DNA from 3 places in the Streptomyces sp. RLA012 genome. Region 3 is predicted to be linked to each of the others. Evidence: riboswitches for the same ligand, from Rfam matches in the RefSeq annotation. Region 3 holds a riboswitch; each other region holds the start of a gene.

Region 1 (7,012 bases), 8.0 Mb from region 3:
CGACGAGATCGGCGCCCCCCGCTACCACAGCTACCTCCTCGGCACGAGCGAGAGCCTCGCCGACGCCCGCCCCGACCTGGTACGGGCCTTCCTGGCCGCCACCGCCCGTGGCTACGCCTCCGCGGCGGCCGACCAGATCGGCGCCCGCGCCCTGCTGGAACGCGTGATCCCCTACTTCTCGCGCCCCCTGATCGCCCGGTCCCTCAGCCTGGTCGCCCCGACCTGGACCGACGCCGACGGGAACTGGGGTGTCATCGACGAGACCCGTATGGGCCCCTACGCCGACTGGCTCGCGCGGCACAAGGCCGTCCCGCACGCCCGCGACTGGCGGTCCTCGTACACGAACGACCTGCTGGCCACCGTCCCGGCGAGCGCCGAATGACCTGCCAGGCAAGGGAACTGACGAGGCGCATGGCCATCGACCTCATGCGGGTCGACAGCGCGCTGTGTCGGGCGTGAAGAGCACGTCTCCACGCCCCCAGCACCGCCGCGCCCATCCGAGGAAACCCCATGAGATCCCGTACGACCGCCCTGCTCTCCGTGGCCACCGCCGCCGCCCTCGTCACGACGGGCTGTGCCGCGCAGGACTCCACGTCCGCCGCCGCCAAGAACGGCACCGCCCAGGTCACCCTCGCCCTGGACTGGACACCCAACACCAACCACACCGGCATCTACGTCGCCCAGCAGAAGGGCTGGTTCAAGGACGCCGGAATCGATCTGAAGATCGTGCCGTACGGCTCGACCGCGCCGGAGACGCTGATCGCCGGCCACAAGGCGGACTTCGGGATCTCGTACCAGGAGGGCGTCACCACCGCGCGCGCCGCGGGCCAGGACATCACCTCCGTGTACGCCGTCACACAGAAGACGAACGTCACGGTCTCCGTGCGCGCCGGCCGCGACGACATCACGTCCCCCAAGGACCTGGACGGCAAGACGTACGCGGGCTTCGGCGCCCCCTACGAGAAGGCCCTGCTCCAGAAGGTCATCCAGGAGGACGGCGGGAAGGGCACGTTCAAGCAGATCACGCTCAACACCTCGGCCTACGCGGCCCTTTACGCGGGCAAGGCGGACTTCGCGATGCCCATGCCCACCTGGGAGGGTCTGGAGGCGAAGCTCACGGGCAAGCCTCTCAAGGACTTCGAGCTCGCCGACTACGGCTTCCCTGCCATCTACTCGACCCTCATCGCGTCCTCCGGGCAGTACCTGAAGGAGAATCCCGAGGTCGCCAAGAAGTTCCTGGCCGCGGTCGACAAGGGGTACGAGTACGCCGCCGACCACCCCGCCCAGGCCGCCGACCTCCTCATCGCGGCCAACAGGAGCACGCTCACCAACACCGAACTGGTCAAGAAGAGCGAGACGTTGCTCGCCAAGGAGTACTACCGCGCCGCCGACGGCACGATCGGCACCCAGACCGCGAAGCGCTGGCAGGACTTCGCCGACTTCGAGTTCACGTCCGGCCTGCTGGTGGACGAGAACGGCAAGAAGCTCACCAAGGCGCCGGACGCCTCGACGTTCTTCACCGACGCCTACCTCCCGGACACCAAGTGAGGACGGCCCTGCGCGCGGTCTGGCCGCCGCTGCTCGTCCTCGCCGTACTCGTGACCGGCTGGCAGGTGTACGTGGCCGCCGCCGGTGTCGACCCGACGGTGCTGCCCAGCCCCGGCCGCGTCCTGTCGCAGGGCTGGACGAACCGTGGCGACCTGTGGGACCAGACGCTGCCCACCCTCCAGGAGACCCTGCTCGGCTTCGCGCTGTCCTTCGCCGCCGCCTGGCTGGTGGCCGTGGTACTGGACTTCTCGGCGACGGCCCGCCGGGGCCTGTATCCGCTTCTGGTGGCCTCCCAGACCATCCCGATCGTGGCCGTCGCACCCCTGCTGATCATCTGGTTCGGCTTCGGTCTGCTGCCGAAGATGCTGGTGGTGACCCTGACGACGTTCTTCCCGCTCGCGGCGAACCTGGCAGCGGGCTTCGCGGCCACCGACCGCGACGCGATGCGGCTGCTGCGCTCCCTGGGCACGGGCCGGGTGCGCGCCTTCAGGCTGGTCCGGGTGCCGAGCGCGCTGCCCCACTTCTTCACGGGGCTGCGGGTGAGCATCACGTACGCCGTGGTGGGCGCGGTCTTCGCGGAGTACGCGGGCGCCGAGAAGGGCCTCGGCATCTATATGCAGGCGCAGAAGAGCGCGTTCCGCACGGACCTGGTGTTCGCGGCGGTCGCGGTGACCGCCGCGCTGAGCATCGCCCTGTTCGGGGCGACCTGTCTGCTGCAGCGGCTCGTCCTGCCGTGGGAGCGGGCGCTGGCGAAGGAGAGCCGGTCATGAGTCTCGAAGTACGTGGCGCGGGAAAGACGTTCGGGTCGCTCGCAGTGCTGCGCGACCTGGACCTCACCGTGGAGCCGGGCGAGTTCGCGGCCGTCATCGGTCCGAGCGGCAGTGGCAAGAGCACACTGTTCAATCTGATCTCCGGTCTGGACAGGCCCACTTCGGGCGAGATCCTGGTTGACGGCGCCCCCGCGTCCGTCGCCTCGGGCAAGGTCGCCTACATGCCCCAGAAGGATCTGCTGTTCCCTTGGCGCACGGTGCTCGACAACACGGCGCTGGGGCTGGAGGCCCAGGGGGTGCGGAAGAAGGAGGCGCGGCGTAGAGCCGGCGAACTCTTCGGGGCCTTCGGCCTCGACGGCTTCCAGTCCTCGTATCCCTTCCAGCTCAGCGGCGGTATGCGGCAGCGCGCGGCGCTGCTGCGCACCGTCGTTCTGGAGCGGCCGGTGCTGCTGCTCGACGAGCCGTTCGGGGCGCTGGACTCGCTCACCCGCACGGAGATGCAGCTGTGGCTGGCCGACATGTGGCAGCGCTACCGCTGGACCGTCGTACTGGTCACGCACGACATTCGTGAGGCCGTCCTGCTCGCCGACACGGTGCATGTCCTTTCGCCCCGCCCGGCCACGGTCGTCGAGCGCATCGAGGTGCCGCGCTCCGGCCCGCGCGGCCTCGACGCCCTCATCGAACCGGAGTTCGCGGCGACCGAGCGGCGGCTGCTGGACGCCCTCAGCGGCCGGGCGAGCCGGGTGGAGAGCGAGGTGACGGCCGGATGAGCGAGCTCCTGGCCCACGGCATGGGTACGGAACCGGTGGCCCCCGACTGGCCGCCGCTCACCGAGGCGGAGGTCGAGGCCGTCGTCGGTTCCGTGCGCGTACTGTGGCGCAGCCCGCGCCCGCTGTCGGCGGCCGCCCTGGTCGAGCGGGGCGGACGACGGCTCTTCGTGAAACGGCACCACCGCGACGTACGCACCTTGGAAGGTCTGGCCGAGGAGCACGCCTTCCTGCGGTATCTGCGAGACCGGGGTGCGCCGGTCGTGGAGGTGCTGGGGGCCGAGGCGCGCGGGGAGTGGGTGTACGAGGTCCACACGGCCGGAACGGGGACGGATCTCTACCGGGACGCGCTGTCGTGGTCGCCGTTCGTGTCCGTGGCCCATGCCCGGGCCGCCGGTGCCGCACTGGCCCAACTCCATCTGGCGGCGGAGGGGTTCGGCGCCCCGAGGCGGCGCCCACAGCCCCTCGTCTCCTCCTTCAGCGTCTTCGCGGCGGTCGACCCCGAGGCCGCGCTGGAGGCGTACGCGGCCGAGCGACCGGCACTGGTGGCGGCGTTGGCGGGCCGTCCCTGGCGGGCGGACCTGCGCGCGGTCCATCTTCCCTTCCACCGGCGTCTGCTGCCCCACCTCGGCCGCCTCGCACCGCTGTGGACGCACAACGACTGGCATGCCTCGAACCTCCTGTGGGACCCCGCGACCGGCACGGTCTCGACCGTCCTCGACTTCGGCCTCAGCGACCGCACGACCGCCGTCCACGACCTCGCGACCGCCATCGAGCGCAACACCGTCCAGTGGCTCGACCCGTCCCGCCCCGTCCGCCCGGACGACGTGGACGCGCTCCTCGACGGGTACACCTCGGTACGCCCGCTGAGCCCCGCCGAGTCGGCTGCCCTGCCCGAACTGCTGCCGCTCGTGCACGCGGAGTTCGCCCTCTCCGAGCTGGGCTACTTCCACGGCGTCACCGGATCGCGGGCCAATGCCGATCTGGCGTACCGGTATCTGGTGGACCACACCCGGTGGTTCACGACCGGCGACGGGCTCCGGCTCCTCGATCGAGTACGGCTGCGCGCGCATCGTTCCTAGTGCCGCACCAGGCGATGTTCGCCCCGTGATCACCAATGCCGCCATTGACGTACGACAGCACCGCTCCGTACGATCACGATCGGCATCGAGTGTCAGCGTCAAGCCCTGGCTTGCTGACCGGCAACCCTCCGACGCGGTGGGGTGCTCCAGGTGAAAGCCCGGCAGGGTCACCGACGATCTCTGCAAGCGCGAGGCCCCTTGGCCGGGGCCGGAGATGGGGAGGACCGGCATGCAACACAACAGTGACCTGAGTGCCTCACGTGCCTCCCTCGTGGCCGCGACGGTGTTCTCCCGATTCTCGCGCCGACGCCACATCGATCTGCAGCGCTTCACCAGCTGCCTCTGTCACGCCTGATCGCCTTCCCCAGGGCCGACTGACGTCCGTCGTCGCCCGTGGCTCCCGCAGGCACCTCCCCGTGGCCTCCCGCGGTGCTGTCGGTGTGCACGGACATGTTCCGCAGCCGCCGACACCCGTTCCTGCCTGACTCCCCTCTGACTCCCGCCTGAACAGCACTGCCCCGTCGTCGGAGTTGCACCGGCCGGGGCGGCGCACCCACGCGCGGCCGTGATCCGCACGGCATCCCGTGCCTGGTGACACGAGTAGGAGAATCCTCGGTGACAGCACATCCGGATTTCCGACCCACCCGATGGGCGGTGCTGGCCGCCCTCTTGACCACCAGCGTCCTGCTGACCGCCTGCGGGTCGGGCGGCGACGACTCCGACACCGGCAGCGGCAGCGGCCGGGCGAAGTCCGGTGGCACCTTGACCTTCGCGGTGGGTTCCGATGCCGGCTGCGTGGATCCGCAGCAGGTGGCCAGCAACGACACCATCTACTCGGTGCGGCAGATCGTGGACTCCCTCACCGACCAGGACCCCAGGACCGGCAAGATCGTGCCCTGGCTGGCGAGGAGTTGGGCCATCAGCTCGGACGCGACGACGTTCACCTTCCGTCTCAGATCAGGTGTCACCTTCAGCGACGGGACCGAGCTGACCGCGCAGGTGGTCAAGGACAACTTCGACGCGGTGCCGAAGCTCGGCGCCCTGGGGACCCTGGCCGAGGGCTACTTGAGCGGCGTGGACAGCACCACCGTGGTCGACCCACTCACCGTCCGCGTGAAGTTCCAGCAGCCCAACGCGCAGTTCCTGCAGGCCACTTCGACGCATTCGCTGGGCATCGAGTCGTCGGCGAGTGTGAAGAGGACCCCGCAGCAGAAGTGCAGCCAGGGAGTGGTCGGATCCGGGCCCTTCGCGCTGAAGAGTTATGTGCAGAACCAGTCGATCACCCTGGCCAAGCGCACCGGATACGCCTGGGGTTCCTCGCGGTGGAGCAAGAAGGGCGAGGCGTATCTGGACAAGCTCGTGTTCAAGGTGGTGCCCGAGGCCGGTGTGCGCGCCGGCGGTCTGCAGTCCGGTCAGGTCGACGCGATCAGCAGCGTCGGCAAGGCCAACGAGGCGGCGCTGAAGGGCGGCCCGGTGAACCTGGCACGGCGGGCCAATCCCGGTGCGGTGTTCAACCTGGGGCTGAACAACTCCCGCCCGGTCCTGAAGGACGCCAAGGTACGGCAGGCGATCCTGTACGCCATCGACCGGCAGCAGATCGCCGACACCGTGTTCCCGACCGGCACCCAGCCGGCGACCAGCGTCCTGGCGCGCACCACGCCGGACTACGAGGATCTGAACACGGACCTGGCCTACGACGCGGCCAAGGCCAAGTCCCTGCTGGACTCGGCCGGTTGGAAGGCGGGCGGCGACGGTGTCCGCTCGAAGGACGGCACCAGGCTGAGCCTGACCGTCAAGTGGTTCGCGAACTCGGCCACGAACCAGCCGACGCTGGAGCTGATCCAGCAGCAGCTCAAGGCCGTCGGCATCGACGTGGTGCTCAAGCAGCTGCAGATCTCCCAGCTCGCCCAGACGCAGCAGTCCGGTGACTACGACGCGCTCTGGGGCAACCTGACCCGGGCCGACCCGGACATCCTGCGCACCCTGTACTCCACCGGGCTGGCCAACGCCTATCGCCTGTCGGCGAGCCCGCTGGACTCAGTGCTGACCCGGCAGGCGGCAACGACCGACACGGCCAAGCGGAAGCAACTGGCAGGCGAAGCACAGCAGTTGATCGTGCGGAACGCGTACGTCGTGCCGGTGGTGGAACTGCAGACTCAGCTGGGCGTGTCGAAGAAGGTGCACAACCTGGACTTCGATGCCTCCAGCCGGGTCCAGCTGCACGACGCCTGGATCGGCTAGCACATGCGCCGCTATGTGATCAAACGTCTCGCCCAGGCGATCGGCGTGCTGTGGGCGGCCTACACGGTGTCGTTCCTCGTGCTGGACTACCTGCCCGGTGATCCGGTCTCGGCGATGGCCGGCGCCGGATCGGACTCGGCCCAGATCGATCCGGCGCAGATCGCCGCGCTGCGGCAGCAGTACGGCTTCGACAAGCCGGTGCTGGTGCAGTACGCCGACCACCTCGGCAAGGTGGTACGCGGGGACTTCGGCGACTCGGTCTCCACCGGTCGGCCGGTGGCCTCGACGCTGGCCGACGCACTGCCGGGGACCCTGCAGCTGACCGGTGCCGCGCTGCTGCTCGCGGTGGTCCTCGGCGGCGGTCTGGCGGTGCTGGCGACCTACACCACGCGGCGGTGGCTGCGGCAGCTGCTGCTGTCGTTGCCGCCGCTGGGAGTGTCGGTCCCGACGTTCTGGGTGGGGCTTGTGCTCGTCGAGTCGTTCTCCTTCCGGTTGCACTGGTTCCCGGCCTTCGGCAACGACGGGCTGCGGGGACTGATCCTGCCGGCCGTGACACTGGCGATCCCGACCGGTGCGCAGGTTGCGCAGGTACTGGCCAAGAGCC
Region 2 (7,012 bases), 6.3 Mb from region 3:
CAAGGTCTCGTTCGTCATGACGCCGCCTCCTCGCGGACCCGGGCCCGCAGGTCACGGAGACCCGAGCGGACCTTCTGCAAAGGGGTCGGCGGGAGGGTGCGCAGGGCGCCCCGCGAGTAGTACCGCTCGACGTAGAACTGGATGACGGAGACGACACTCGTGAGAATCAGGTACCAGACGGTGGCGACCAGCAGCAGCGGCACGATGTCGCCGGAGTAGGTGCTGCCCATGCTCTGCACCGAGCCGAAGAGGTCGAGCAACGAGACGTAGAAGACCAGCGACGTGCCCTTGATCAGGCCGATCAGCTGGTTGACGTAGTTCGGGGTGATGGAGCGCAGCGCCTGCGGGAACACGATCCTCGTGAACTGATAGCCCTTCGGCAGCCCGAGCGCCGAGGCCGCCTCGTGCTGGCCCTGGTCGACGGAGAGGATCCCGCCGCGCACCACTTCGGCCGCGTACGCCGCCTCGTTGAGGCTCAGTCCGACGACCGCGACCACCATGTCGGTGGCGAGCCGGGACTCGTCGAAGGTGAAGAAGGCGGGGCCGAACGGGACGCCGAGGCTCAGCGTCTGGTAGAGCGCGCTGAAGTTGTACAGGAAGAGGAGTACGACGATGAGCGGCACCGAGCGGAACAGCCAGATGTACACCCAGCTCACCGCGCGCAGGACCGGACTCCCGGAGAGCCTGCCCAGGGCGAGCAGGATGCCGCCGAGCAGCCCCAACAGGGCGCTGTAGGCGGTCACTTCGAGGGTGATGAGCAACCCGTCGAGGATCGTCGGCCGCAGGAACCAGTACGGGAAGCGGTCCCACTGGAAGAAGGGGTTGGTCGCCAGCCCGTGGACGATCTGGGCGACCACGACCAGCACGATCGCCGAGGCGATCCAGCGGCCCGGGTGGCGCAGCGGCAGTACGCGCTGCGCCACCGCCGGTCGAGGCTCCGCCGTGCTCAACGGCACGGCGGAGCCCAGGGATTCACTCATGGAGGGCTCCAACGAATGCGGACACCCCGCCGCGGCCCGGACGACGACGACAGTGCGCGCGGGGACAGACGGATGTCAGGAGGTACGGAGATACGGAGATACGGCGGGTACGGAGGGGGAATCTCCTCGACGGCGTGCCGGAGCGACGGTGACGGCCAGAGGTTCGGACGTCGAACGTCCCCGCCTCAGACGGTGAACGTCCGAGGTTCGGTCGCGGTTCGGTCGCGGTTCGTGGAGGAGTTTCGGCCGTTCGGAGATTCGGCCGTTCGGAGGCTCGATGCCTCGCAGGCGGAAGCGGTCAGGCCTGACAGAGACAGCGGGCGCGGCGGTTGGTACAACACAGTGCGGCGCCGGGGCAGCCGTGACACCGCGGAGCGGTCGTCCCCTCGGCTGCGTACATCGCGGTCACCGTCACCATTCCGCCCCGTGGGGCCTCACGTGCACCGGAGTCGTTCCGGTCCAATGCGGCGTAAGTTAGGCATGGCCCCTGGTGCTTGTCAACGCTCACCGGCCCGAATGACCACGTCGTGAGACCGCGCACAGGCCTTCTTGACGCCTACACGCACCGCACGGAGACTGACGAGGACGGTCACGATCGTCAGCGCCCGTCGCACGGGATTTCCCGTACGACGCGGTTATCGGCCCCGGCCCGCTGACAGGCAACCCTTCCACCGCGACGGGGTGCCCCGGGTGACGACCGGGTCCCGCCGGAGCGGCGGGGCAAGCGTGGTCTCGCTTCTCGCGAGCCCCGGACATGGGAGCGGTGGGAATGACCGGGAAGGGCACGAACGGTCTGACGAGGCGTCTGCATATCGATCTGCAGCGGGTCTCCAGCGCGTACTAGATCCGTCCGGTCCGTCGTGTCTCACGATCCGGACCGGTCCCTCCGTACGTCAGCGCAGTCACTCCCCTCGCCTCCCCTCGCCCCCTTCGTCCTCTTCGTTCGCTGTCGCCCACGAGGTGGCCGGGGCTTCGTCGTTCCCAGGAGAGTCATGCCCGAGACAGTTTCGCTCAGTTCGACCGCAGGTACCTCCGGCACGTGTACGTCAACCACGCGCGTTCCGGGGGTGGTTGGCGCGGGCCTGCGGGGCGCCGCCGCACCGGCTCGCCCGCACCGCGTCCACAGCCGGATCGGCGTGGGCCTGGCCGGCGGGTTCTACCCGGCGCCGCACCGTTATCAGCTGTACCTCTCCGAGGGCTGTCCCTGCTCGCTGCGCGTCTCGATCACCCTCGATCTGCTGGGTCTGCAGGAGTCGGTCGCCACGACACTGCTGGAGCTCCCCACCAAGACAGCCGAGACGGCGGGGGCAGGAGAGACAACGGAGACAGGCGAGACAACCGGGGCCTCCGACTCGTTCGCCGCACTGCGCGGCGCGTACGAGGCCACCTGGCACCACTACGACGGTCCGCTCACCGTGCCCGCGCTGTGCGACCGCTGGAGCGGACGTATCGTGAGCAACCACACGCCCGACATCCTGCACGACCTCGCCGGGCTGCTGCCGTGCCGCGACGACGCCCGTCTCCCCCGGCTGCACCCACCGGCGCTCGCCGCGGACATCGACGCCTTCCGTGACCGTCTCGACCGGGACGTCACCTCGGCCGCGCGGCCGGAGACGCGGGCGGCGGCACTTGAGTCACTGGACCGGCAACTCGCCTCGCGGACCTACGCGTTGGGCGACGAGCTGACGGCCGCGGACGTCGACCTCTGGGTGGCCCTCACCCAACTCGACGCGCCGGACGCCCTCTTCCCGTACCGGCATCTCCAGGACTACGTACGTCGACTCGGCACCCACCCGGCCTTCCGCACCACGGTGCGACGGAGGCCTTGCCGAACCCTGCCGAACTGATCCGCACTCTTCCGCACTCTTCCGCGCCCTCCCGGGGACAACCGGTAAGCCGGTCAGCCGGTCAGCCGGACGTCCCCGGGATCCCGGCGGGGATCGCCGCGCACAGGGGAACACCGCCGCAGCCGCACTGGCCGACCGACGAGGAGAGCTGCAGCTGCGCGGCATCGGCCGCCGCATCCGGCGGACCGTGGAGCCGGACGAGCGCTGTCTGCCGCCGCGCTGGCGGCGGGCCGGCTCAGGCCTTGGCGCGGGTGAAGACGAGCGTGCCGATGACGGTGGTCAGGCCGCGGAGCATCCCCATCTGGTTCCAGCCCATGTCGAACTGGTCGCGGTCCACGGTGAACTCCGCGGTGAGGGTGACGGTGTCGGCGCTCGCCTCGGTCACCCGGCCGGTGACGGGCTGCGGCCGGCTGATACCGCGCACGGTCAGCTGTCCGCCGATCTCGACGGTGTCGTCCGCGCCGGGAGCGGCGTTACGGGCGGCGAAGGTGATCGTGGGGTGCCGGTCCGCGTCGAAGAGGTCGGCGGAACGGAGGTGCTTGTCCCGCTTGGCGTTCTTGGTGTCCAGGGACGCGACATCGATGGTGATGGTGCCACTGGCGGTCCCGTCGGGCTGTACCTCGCCCTCTCCGGTGACGCCGGTGAAGGTGCCCTTCACGGTGACCATGCCCCACATCGTCTTGTGCTTGATCGCGACGGTGGTACGGGCGGAGTCGAGCTGCCACAGGCCGGTTTCGACAGCGACGGTCATGAGTGTTCTCCAGACGGTTACGAGCGGTGCACAGCGGTGAGACGACCCACGGTGTTACGACGCACGAAGGTGCGACACAGGGAAGCGCGCGGCACCCGGGGACTACGGGGACAACGTCGATCATCCAAATTTGGATGACCCCACGCTAGCCGGTTCTTCAAATTTGGACAACCGGTAGACTGTGACACCATGGCCGACTCATCCACCCCCGCTGATCTGCCCGAACATGAGCCGACGGGCGACGGCGAGCTGCTGCCCGCCCCGCTGCGGGCCTGGATGCGCCTGCTGGCGGCGGCCGGGGCGATCGAGCAGCAGTTGCGTGCCCGCGTCAAGGACAGCCTCGATGTCACGCACGACGAGTTCCTGGTGCTGTGCCTGCTGGCCGACCAGCCCGGCTCCAGCCTGCGGATGACAAGGATCGCGGAGTTGCTCGGCCGCCCCAAGACACGGCTGACGTATCAGGTGGCCTGCCTGCAGCACGCGGGCCTGATCACCAGGCGCTCGGCGTGCGGGGACCGGCGCGGCATCGAGGTGGCCCTCACCGACAAGGCGCGCCGCCTGTTGCGCGAGTCCACGGGTCCGCTGGCCGACGCCGTCTCGCAGGCCATCGCCCAGACGGCCTGCGCACAGCGGTACGAGGCGCTGCACGACTTGTTGCCACCCGTACCGGAGCCCGGCGCGGACCCCGGGACGCCCCTGGAGGGTGAAGTGACCCCCGAGGGGCTGAGCAAGTAGCCCGGGCGCAGGCGGTGACCCGGCCCGCCTGTACAAGCCCGCCTGTACAGCTTGCCCGTACAGGGCGCCCGTACAGCACGGCGGGTCAGAAGCCGGGGAAGACCCGCCGCAGGTCGTCCAGCGTGAGGGTGTCGCCCCTGAGGGTCACCCCGGCCGGGGTGTGGGCGGCGGCGTGGCGGCCGGTGACGAGGCGCAGCCACCACTCGGCGGGTGCGCTCAGGACGGCGTCGGGCTCGGCCGGTTCGTCGGTGAGGGCCACCGCGTCGCCCAGGTCGAGTCCGAAGGAGCGCGGCGGGGAGATGGTGCGGACCGCGAGGCGGGCGTGGCGTCCACCGAGGGCGTCGGCCTTGCCGAGGAAGCCTATGAGCAGGCCGGCCTGGTCGAGGAGCGGTTCGACCGCGGCGGGTGCCAGGGCCGCCGTGCGGTCGAAGGCCACCTCCACGTCCCAGGTGTGGTGGGTGAATTCGCCGAGCCGCAGGCCCGCCACCGTCGCGACGTCCACGGGCGCCGGCAGGAAGCCGAGATCGACCCGGAGTTCTCCGCGGGCCCCCGCGTCGAGCGCCTCGTAGCCGCGTACCAGTGCCTCGTTGGCGGTCACGAAGCCCTCGGCGCGCTCGACGGGGGTCATCGCGTCCCAGCGCGCCCACACCGACTTGTTGAAGTCGCCGTCCTTGGGCCCGCTGCCGTTCAGCGCACCCTCCAGCGAGGCCAGGCCGATCTCGGCGCCGCTGCCCAGGTGGCTGAGGACCTGGGACACGTCCCAGTCCGACGCCCCGGACCGCCGGGTGAGGTCGGCGGTGGCGAGCCCGTGCACCACGGTGGCCAGGTAGTCGTGCCCGCTGCGCAGGGCGTCGATGGTCTGGTCGGCACGCTCGGTCATATCTCGACTCCGTTGAGGTGGAGGGGGTTTGTGAGGGTACGGGAGGGTACGGAAGGGTACGGGAGGTCACACCGCGGTCTGGAAGGATCGCTTGGAAAAGCCCATCATGTAGCCCTCGACGGTGGTGCGCACCGCCCGGTCGGCGCGCGGGCCGGCGCCCAGCGTGACGAAGAGCGGGATGTAGTGGTCGACCGTGGGATGGGCGTACGGCATCCCGGGCGCCCGGGTCCGGAACGCGGCGAGTTCGTCCACGTCGCCGCGGGCGAGCGCGTCGGCGACCCAGGCGTCGAAGTCCGAGGACCAGCCCGGCACTTCGCCCTTGGTGAGCATCTCGCGGGTGAGGAACGGCAGCCCGTGCGTCATGAACCCCGAGCCGATCACCAGGACGCCCTCCTCCCGCAACGGGCCCAGCCGGGCGCCGAGTTCGAGGAGCCGGCCGGGGTCGTGGGTGGGCATGCCGAGCTGCAGCACCGGGATGTCACCCAGCGGGTACATGGCCATCAACGGCACCCAGGCGCCGTGGTCGAGGCCTCGGGAGGGGTGCTGGTACAGCGACTCGCCGTCCGGCATGGTCCCGGCCACCCGGTGCGCGAGGGCGGTCGCGTCGGGGGTGTCGTACGTCATCGTGTAGTACCGCGGGTGGAAGCCGCCGAAGTCGTACACCAGGGGGGTGTGCGCCGCCGGGGCGGACAGGCACAGCGGCGCCGCCTCCCAGTGCGCGGAGACGATCAGGACGCTCTTCGGCTTCGGCAGGGACTGGGCCCACTCGAACAGTTCGCCCAGCCAGGGTCCGTCGTCGAAGAGCGGGGGCGCCCCGTGGCTGACGTACAGCGCGGGAAGGGGTCCGTCCGCGGGCGTCCAGGCGCGCTGGGCGCGGGCTCGTGGCAACGCGTCGATCAGGAACCGGTCGTACGCTCCGGCGGGCACCTCGGGATCGAGGAGGGAGTTCATGCCGGTCCTTACGTGAGTGAGGGCGCCCCGGAACTGCGGCACGACGACCCACGGGACACACGGCTTTAAACTTGAACCTTCAAGTTTTACTCTAGGTCATCCCACTTGAGCCGTCAACCAAACGTCCGTCTCACCCGCCCGGCCGAGCCGTGTGTGTCGCGGCCCGTACCGGCACGAACGCACCGGCGAAACTGCCGCCATGAATCGCGTACCCGAAGAAGGCCTGATCCTGGTCCCCGGCGGCTCCCTCCTCACCAAGACGCCGGAAGAGGGCCGCGCCCTGGCCGTCGAGATGGCGCGGCACACCATTCACACCATCCAGCCCGACCTGGACGTCCTCAAGGGCGGACGCCCCAACTACTCCACCCTTCCGGACAGCCTGATCCACGCGGCACAGGTGGTGGCGCTGGAGTTCCAGACGATCGCCGCGGCCAACGGCTACTGGCGGAACTGACCTCCCCCGGAGCCTGTCAACGCGATCAAGGCAGGTAGATCGTTCTATCCCTGTGCCGGGATCGTTTGATCGTCGTGTCGGAGGTCGGCGGGCTTGTTGATCCAGGCGGCCTCGGGGAGTTTCGGTGGTTCGGGTGCCCCGCGGACGAATCGTTCGGGGTGCTGGCGGTAGACGCTCGTGAGGACGTCGGCGCGCATCTCGCGGAGCTGGTCGGCGAGGCCGAAGTGCACGTCGAAGGGGGTATGCATGGCTATTCCGGAGTGCCGGTGGGCGAGGTTGTACCAGTCGAAGAAACCGGTGCACCAGGCGCGGGCGTCCTCGATGCAGCCGAACCGCCCGGGAAAGTCGTGCCGGTATTTGAGGGTCTTGTACTGACTCTCCGAGTACGGATTGTCGTTGGACGTCTTGGGCCGA
Region 3 (7,012 bases):
GTCTTCTCCGTCACCGGTACGTACGACCTGATCGCCATGGTCCGGGTGAAGGCCCACGACGACCTCGCGGACGTCATCCCCGGCAAGATCAGCAAGATCCCCGGCGTCGAGGCCACCGACACCCACGTCGCCTTCCGCACCTACTCCCAGCACGACCTCGAAGCCGCTTTCGCCATCGGCCTCGACAACTGACTCCCTGGTCCTCAACCGCGGGACCCGAGGCTTTCAGGGGCGCGGGGAACTGCGCGACAAGCCCCCACCGGCCGACAGCCGAAAGACTGCGGGCGGCCGGGGGAATCCGGGGCGCAGCCCCGGCCTCAGGGGCGCGGGGAACTGCGCAACCAGCCCCCACTCACCCGCAGACGAACAACCCGGGGCCGAGGGCGGAGCCCAGACCGCCTCAGGCCGTCGGCACGCAGCGGCCGTCCTGCGTGCGGTAGTTCCACTTCGCCCCGTCCCGCACCAGTTCCTTCACGGCCCGCACAAAGCGCTCCACGTGCTCGTCGGGCGTACCGGCCCCGAAGCTGACACGGATCGCGTTCAGCGACTTCTCCCCGGGCGCCGCCTCGGGCGCACCGCACTCGCCCTGCGTCTGCGGATCGCTCCCGAGCAGCGTGCGCACCAGCGGATGGGCGCAGAAGAGCCCGTCGCGCACCCCGATGCCGTACTCGGCGGAGAGCGCGGCGGCGAAGTGGGAGCTGTTCCAGCCCTCGACGACGAAGGAGATGACGCCCACGCGCGGAGCGTCGTCCCCGAAGAGGGACAGCACGCGCACCTCGGGCACCTCGGCCAGCCCCTCCCGCACCGCGCGGATCAGCTGCCGCTCACGTGCGACAAGCGTGTCGAAGCCCGCCTCCGTGAGGGCCTTGCAGGCGGAGGCGATGGAGTAGACGCCGATCACGTTCGGCGAACCGGCCTCGTGCCGGGCGGCACTCTCGTACCACTCCACGTCCACTCCCCCGTCCGTACGCCGCGTGACCTTGCGGCTGGCGCCGCCGCCCGCGAGGTACGGCTCGGCCTCGCGCAGCCAGTCGGCGCGCCCCGCGAGGACACCGGAGCCGAAGGGCGCGTACAGCTTGTGTCCGGAGAAGGCCACCCAGTCGACGTCCAGGTCGCGGACGGACACCGGGTGGTGCGGGGCGAGCTGCGCGGCGTCGAGGACGATACGGGCGCCGTGCGCGTGCGCGACGGCGGCCAGCTCGCGCACCGGCCACACCTCGCCGGTGACGTTCGAGGCGCCGGTCACACAGACGAGGGCCGGGCCGTGCGGGTCGCGCTCGGCGAGGGCGCGTTCCAGGGTGGTGACGGCCTGGTGCGGGGTGCGGGGCGCGTCGAGATAGGTGACCCGTGCGTCCTTCCACGGCAGCAGCGAGGCGTGGTGCTCGGTCTCGAAGACGAACACCTCGCAGTCGGCCGGAAGGGCGGCGGCGAGCAGGTTGAGCGAGTCGGTGGTGGAGCGGGTGAAGACGACCTGGTCGTCCTCCCGGCAGTCGAGGAACTCGGCGACGGTCCCGCGGGCGTTCTCGAAGAGGTCGGTGGACAGCTGCGAGAGGTACCCGGCGCCGCGGTGCACGCTGCCGTAGTACGGGGCGTACGCGGCGACGTCGTCCCAGACCCGCTGCAGGGCCGGGGCGCTGGCGGCGTAGTCGAGCGCGGCGTACGTGACGTCGCCGCCGGTGACGAGCGGGACGGTCACATCACGTCCCAGAACGGGCAGTGGGGCACAAACGGACTGGTCGGCGGCAGCGAGGGAGACAGACATGGCGAGCTCCTGTGAGAGGCAGGCGGAAGCACCGCGCGAGCCGGGTGCACGGGGGTACGGCGGTGGTACGGCTCAGCGCGGGAAAGAAAGGAAAAGGGTGTGCGGAAGCGGGGCTCTACGCCCTACCGCATTCGCTTGCTCACAGAAGGCTCCCTCGAACGACCAGGACCCCTGGGCTGTGTCCACTCGAAAGAGGGCGAGGGGTCCGCGCTTGCCGTAGACCTCGCTGCCTACGACCTGGTCTTCACCCGGGGCACCCCGCCACGGACGGAGGGTTGCCGGACAGCCGGCCGGGGCCTGATGGCTGTCGCTCATGACCTGATATCGCATCCTGCCACACGATCTTCCGACCGCAACCCCGCTGTCCGTATACCGGGACGACGGAGTTGCGGTCGGAGATCAGGGGCCTCGCCGGAGGCCTACGCCTGGCTGGCCGCCACCCAGCGCTCCAGCGTCCGTTCCGCCGCCCCGGAGTCGACGGCCTCCGCCGCCTTCGCCATCCCGGCCCGCAGCTGGTCCGTGAGCGGCGCGTCGGTCGGGGACAGCGCGACCAGGGCCGCCGCCGAGTTCAGGAGCACGGCGTCCCGTACGGGCCCCGTCCCGCCGCTGAGCAGCCGCCGGGCGACGTCCGCGTTGTACGAGGCGTCGGCCCCGCGCAGGGCCTGAACGGGGACGAGGTCGAGGCCGACGTCACGCGGGTCGAAGCGCTCCTCGGTGACCTTCCCGTCGCGGACGATCCAGACCTTCGACGTCGACGTGGTGGTCAGCTCGTCCAGCCCGTCGTCACCGCGGAACACGAGTGACGAATGGCCGCGCTCGGCGAAGACACCCGCCACGATCGGCGCCATCCGGGCGTCCGCGACCCCGACCGCCTGGGCCCGCACCCGCGCCGGATTCGTCAGCGGACCGAGAAAGTTGAACACCGTCCGGATCCCCAGCTGCCCCCGCGCCGCCGCCACATGGCGCAGCGCCGGATGGAACTTCACCGCGAAGCAGAAGGTGATCCCGGCCTCCTCGGCCACCTCGGCCACCCGCTTCGGCGTCAGCTGCAGATTGACGCCGAGCTGCTCCAGGACGTCCGAGGCACCGGACGCCGAGGACGCGGCCCGGTTGCCGTGCTTGACGACCTTGGCGCCGGTGCCGGCCACGACGATGGACGACATGGTGGAGATGTTCACCGTCTTCGCGCCGTCACCGCCCGTCCCGACGATGTCGACGGTCTCTCCGGGCACCTCGATCACATTGGCGTGCTCGTACATCGTGCGGACGAGGCCGGAGATCTCCTCGACGGTCTCGCCCTTGGCCCGCAGCGCCACCACAAAGCCGGCGATCTGTGCGTCCGTCGCCTCGCCGCTCATGATGCGGTCCATCGCCCAGGCCGTGTCGTCCGCGCTCTGGTCGCGGCCGTCGAGCAGGCCGTTCAGCACCTCGGGCCAGGAGCGGTCCGCCGTGGTGTCGCCTCCAGCGGGGTTCACAGCGCTCATGGTCGCTCCTGGGTTCGTAGAGGTACGCGGATGGACGTACGCAGACGGGCTCGCCCCCGCGTGCGGGGGTGGGTCCACCCTATCCAGCCGGGGGCACGGCAAAGAGCCCCCGTCCGGGCAATGGACGGAGGCTCTTGCCGTGGCGATCAGTGGCGACCGGTCAACCGGTCAAAGGATCAGTGGTGGCCGTGGCCGCTCGTGATCTCCTTGTACTCCTCGACCGTGGGCTTGGGGATCTGGTTGTCCTCCCCGTAGTAGCCCTCGCTGAGCTTGGCGCGGAGCTTCTCGGTGCCCTTGACCTTGCGCTCGACACCGTTCTCGTCGACCGTCGGGCCGATCTCGGCGGGCTGGTACTGCTCGTGCGCGGTGAGCGTGTGCAGGGCCTCGGGGCCGAGCGGCTCGTGCACCTCGATGAACTCACCGTGCGGCAGGCGCTTGATGATGCCCGACTCGCGGCCGTGCAGCACCTTGTCCCGGTCGCGGCGCTGGAGGCCAAGACAGACCCGCTTGGTGATCACGAACACGATGACCGGCAGAACGAAGAAGCCGATGCGCACGAACCAGGTGATCGAGTTGATCGACAGGTGGAAGTGCGTGGCCCAGATGTCGTTGCCGCCACCGATGAGCAGGACGAAGTACCAGCTGATCCAGGCGGCGCCGAACGCGGTCCGGGTCGGGACGTTGCGCGGGCGGTCCAGGATGTGGTGCTCGCGCTTGTCGCCGGTGACCCAGGACTCGATGAACGGGTAGACCGCGATCGCGACCAGGACCAGCGGGAAGATCACCAGCGGGATGAACACACCCAGGACGAGCGTGTGACCCCAGACGTTGATCTCCCAGCCCGGCATCACACGGATCAGGCCCTCGGAGAAGCCCATGTACCAGTCGGGCTGGGCGCCCGTGGACACCATGTCCGGGCGGTAGGGGCCCATGGTCCAGATCGGGTTGATCGAGGCGATCGCCGAGACGGCCGCGATGACACCGAAGACCAGGAAGAAGAAGCCTCCGGCCTTGGCCATGTAGACCGGCAGCAGCGGCATGCCGACGACGTTGTTGTTCGTCTTTCCGGGGCCCGCGAACTGCGTGTGCTTGTGGTAGAAGACCAGGATCAGGTGGCCGACCACCAGGCCGAGCATGATGCCCGGCAGCAGCAGGATGTGCACCGAGTAGAAGCGGGCCACGAAGTCGCCGCCCGGGAACTGCCCGCCGAAGAGGAAGAACGACAGGTACGTGCCCACGATCGGCACGGACAGGACCGCGCCCTCCATGAAGCGGACACCGGTGCCGGAGAGCAGGTCGTCCGGGAGCGAGTAACCGGTGAAGCCGGTGAACATGCCCAGGACGAACAGCAGGAAGCCGAACAGCCAGTTGACCTCACGCGGCTTGCGGAACGCACCCGTGAAGAACACGCGCATCATGTGCACGAACATGCCGGCGAGGAAGATCAGCGCCGCCCAGTGGTGGATCTGCCGGATCAGCAGACCACCGCGCACATCGAAGGAGATGTGCATGGTCGAGTTGAACGCCTCGGACATCAGCTGGCCCTGCAGCGGGACGTAGCTGCCGTGGTACTCCACCTCGTTCATCGACGGGTGGAAGAACAGGGTCAGATACACACCCGTGAGGATGATGATGATGAAGCTGTAGAGGCAGACCTCACCCAACATGAACGACCAGTGGTCGGGGAAGATCTTGCGCATGTTGGCCTTGGCCAGGGAGTAGATCCCCAGGCGGCCGTCGGCCCAGTCGGCCACCCGCTCACCGGCGGGCGCCTTCTCGCGCGAGCGCGAGTCGGAGGTGGTGGTAGTGCTCATCCGCGCTCCCAGAAGGCAGGACCGACGGGCTCTTCGAAGTCGCCGAGCGCTTCGAGGTAGCCCTGTTCGTTCACACCGATGCGCAGCTGCGGCAGGGCGTGACCGGCCGGGCCGAAGATCACTCGGGCACCGTCGGAGAGGTCGAAGGTGGACTGGTGACAGGGGCAGAGCACGTGGTGCGTCTGCTGCTCGTACAGGGAGATCGGGCAACCGACGTGGGTGCAGATCTTCGAGTACGCCACGATGCCCTCGTGCGACCAGGCGAGCTCACGCTTGTCCTTGATGTTCGCCGGCTGGAGCCGGACGATCATCAGGGCGGCCTTGGCGATCTCCATCTGGAAGTCCTCGTCGTGCTCCTCCAGGCCCTCGGGCTTGACGAAGGTGAGCGAGCCGACGGCCACGTCGGAGGCGCGCAGCGGCTCGTTCGTGTTCATGTTGACGAGGAGCTTACCCTTGGACCAGAGCGTGTGGCGCAGCTTGGTGCCGGGCAGCGGGCCGAGGTCGCGCAGCAGCATGACGCCGGAGAGCGGGAACAGGGCCAGCGCACCGAACATCGTGGTGCGGATCAGCTTGCGACGGCCGAGCGCGGACTCCTTGGCACCCTGCTTGAAGTCGGCCAGGACCTGGGCCTTGACCTCGGGCTCCGCCTCGATCGGGTGACGCTCGGCGGGAATCTCCACGTCGGACATCAGGGTGCGGGCCCAGTGGACCGCGCCCGCGCCGATCGCGAAGAGCGCCACACCGAGGGTCATGCCCAGCGCGAAGTTCAGCGCGCTGATGTGCCCGATCGGAAAGACGAAGATCGACTTGTCCTTCGGGATCGCCACGTACGAGGCGATGAAGCCGACGGTGGCCAGCATCGACAGCGTGAACAGCATGGCGACGACACGCTCGGACCGCTTGGCGGCCCGCTCGTCGATGTCCTGGATGCGGTGCTCGTGGGGCGGCAGGCCCGGGTCCGCGAACGGGTCGGTGCCGTCCTCGACGGCTACCGCACCGTGACCGTGTTCGTCGACCTGCGCAGCGGGCAGGTTCTCTTCTGGAATCTCTTGGCTACTCATGACTTCTTGGCCTTTGCGGTCCGAGCGGCGACCCAGACGGCGACGGCGACCAGGGCGCCGAGACCGAAGACCCAGCCGAACAGGCCTTCGCTGACCGGCCCGAGGCCACCCAGATCGAGACCGCCGGGGCTCTCGGTGTCGTCACCGTTGACCGCGTCGAGGTACGCGATGATGTCCTTCTTGTTCTTCTCCGACAGCGTGGTGTCGGGGAAGGACGGCATGTTCTGCGGGCCGGTCTGCATGGCCTCGTAGATGTGCTTCGGGTCGACACCCTCAAGGTCCGGCGCGAACTTGCCGTGCGTCAGCGCGCCGCCCTTGCCGGTGAAGTTGTGGCACTGCGCGCAGTTGGTGCGGAACAGCTCGCCACCCTTGGCGATGTCCGCGCCCTCCGGGCTGACCTGGCTCTTCGTCGGGATCGTGGGACCGGCTCCCAACGAGGCGATGTACGTCGCGAGCTGGTCGATCTCGGCCTGCGAGTAGATGACCTTCTTGGCCGGGATCTGAGCGCCCGGCTGCTGGGCCGGCATACGGCCGGTGCCGACCTGGAAGTCGACCGCCGCGGCGCCCACACCCACCAGGCTCGGCCCGTCGGAGGACCCCTGCCCGCCGGTTCCGTGGCAGCTGGCGCAGCCCACGGAGTAGAGCTTCTTGCCCTCGTCGATGGCAAGGGACTGGGCGGTCGTATCGGCCTGCGCCTTGCTCGCGGGTGCGAACGCGGTGTACAGCCCCCCGGTGGCCGCCAGCGCGAGGAGTAGGACGACGACCGCCGCCAGCGGATGGCGTCGTCGTGCGGAGAGCTTTTTCACGGATTACCCCGGTGTCAGGATCTTCTGCGTCGATGCTTCTGGATATGGATCGGTTCGTCGCGTGCGATCGGTTCGCAGCGGACGC

The links. Region 3 has a riboswitch for S-adenosylmethionine ahead of RV986_RS37870 (aminotransferase class V-fold PLP-dependent enzyme). Riboswitches for the same ligand answer to the same signal wherever they lie in the genome.
Region 1: it holds a riboswitch for S-adenosylmethionine, as region 3 does, so the genes downstream of both, RV986_RS01625 (putative leader peptide) here and RV986_RS37870 (aminotransferase class V-fold PLP-dependent enzyme) in region 3, are expected to answer to the same signal.
Region 2: it holds a riboswitch for S-adenosylmethionine, as region 3 does, so the genes downstream of both, RV986_RS09045 (putative leader peptide) here and RV986_RS37870 (aminotransferase class V-fold PLP-dependent enzyme) in region 3, are expected to answer to the same signal.

Annotation. Positions count from the first base shown of each region.
Region 1 is NZ_JBWDPA010000002.1:278,609-285,620, forward strand. Features, by position in the region: gene RV986_RS01600 (ABC transporter substrate-binding protein) at 1-382, shown strand, start outside; gene RV986_RS01605 (ABC transporter substrate-binding protein) at 511-1,548, shown strand; gene RV986_RS01610 (ABC transporter permease) at 1,545-2,318, shown strand; gene RV986_RS01615 (ABC transporter ATP-binding protein) at 2,315-3,088, shown strand; gene RV986_RS01620 (phosphotransferase enzyme family protein) at 3,085-4,167, shown strand; SAM riboswitch class IV at 4,249-4,362, shown strand; gene RV986_RS01625 (putative leader peptide) at 4,397-4,522, shown strand; gene RV986_RS01630 (ABC transporter substrate-binding protein) at 4,783-6,408, shown strand; gene RV986_RS01635 (ABC transporter permease) at 6,412-7,012, shown strand, end outside.
Region 2 is NZ_JBWDPA010000002.1:1,909,976-1,916,987, forward strand. Features, by position in the region: gene RV986_RS09035 (amino acid ABC transporter ATP-binding protein) at 1-18, opposite strand, end outside; gene RV986_RS09040 (amino acid ABC transporter permease) at 15-980, opposite strand; SAM riboswitch class IV at 1,568-1,713, shown strand; gene RV986_RS09045 (putative leader peptide) at 1,750-1,824, shown strand; gene RV986_RS09050 (glutathione S-transferase C-terminal domain-containing protein) at 2,048-2,827, shown strand; gene RV986_RS09055 (YceI family protein) at 3,063-3,578, opposite strand; gene RV986_RS09060 (MarR family winged helix-turn-helix transcriptional regulator) at 3,768-4,313, shown strand; gene RV986_RS09065 (maleylpyruvate isomerase family mycothiol-dependent enzyme) at 4,399-5,193, opposite strand; gene RV986_RS09070 (dioxygenase family protein) at 5,260-6,144, opposite strand; gene RV986_RS09075 (hexameric tyrosine-coordinated heme protein) at 6,344-6,598, shown strand; one part of gene RV986_RS09080 (IS3 family transposase) at 6,643-7,012, opposite strand, start outside.
Region 3 is NZ_JBWDPA010000002.1:8,246,854-8,253,865, reverse strand. Features, by position in the region: gene RV986_RS37875 (Lrp/AsnC family transcriptional regulator) at 1-192, shown strand, start outside; gene RV986_RS37870 (aminotransferase class V-fold PLP-dependent enzyme) at 401-1,762, opposite strand; SAM riboswitch class IV at 1,965-2,081, opposite strand; gene trpD (anthranilate phosphoribosyltransferase) at 2,182-3,246, opposite strand; gene qcrB (cytochrome bc1 complex cytochrome b subunit) at 3,423-5,060, opposite strand; gene qcrA (cytochrome bc1 complex Rieske iron-sulfur subunit) at 5,057-6,121, opposite strand; gene qcrC (cytochrome bc1 complex diheme cytochrome c subunit) at 6,118-6,927, opposite strand.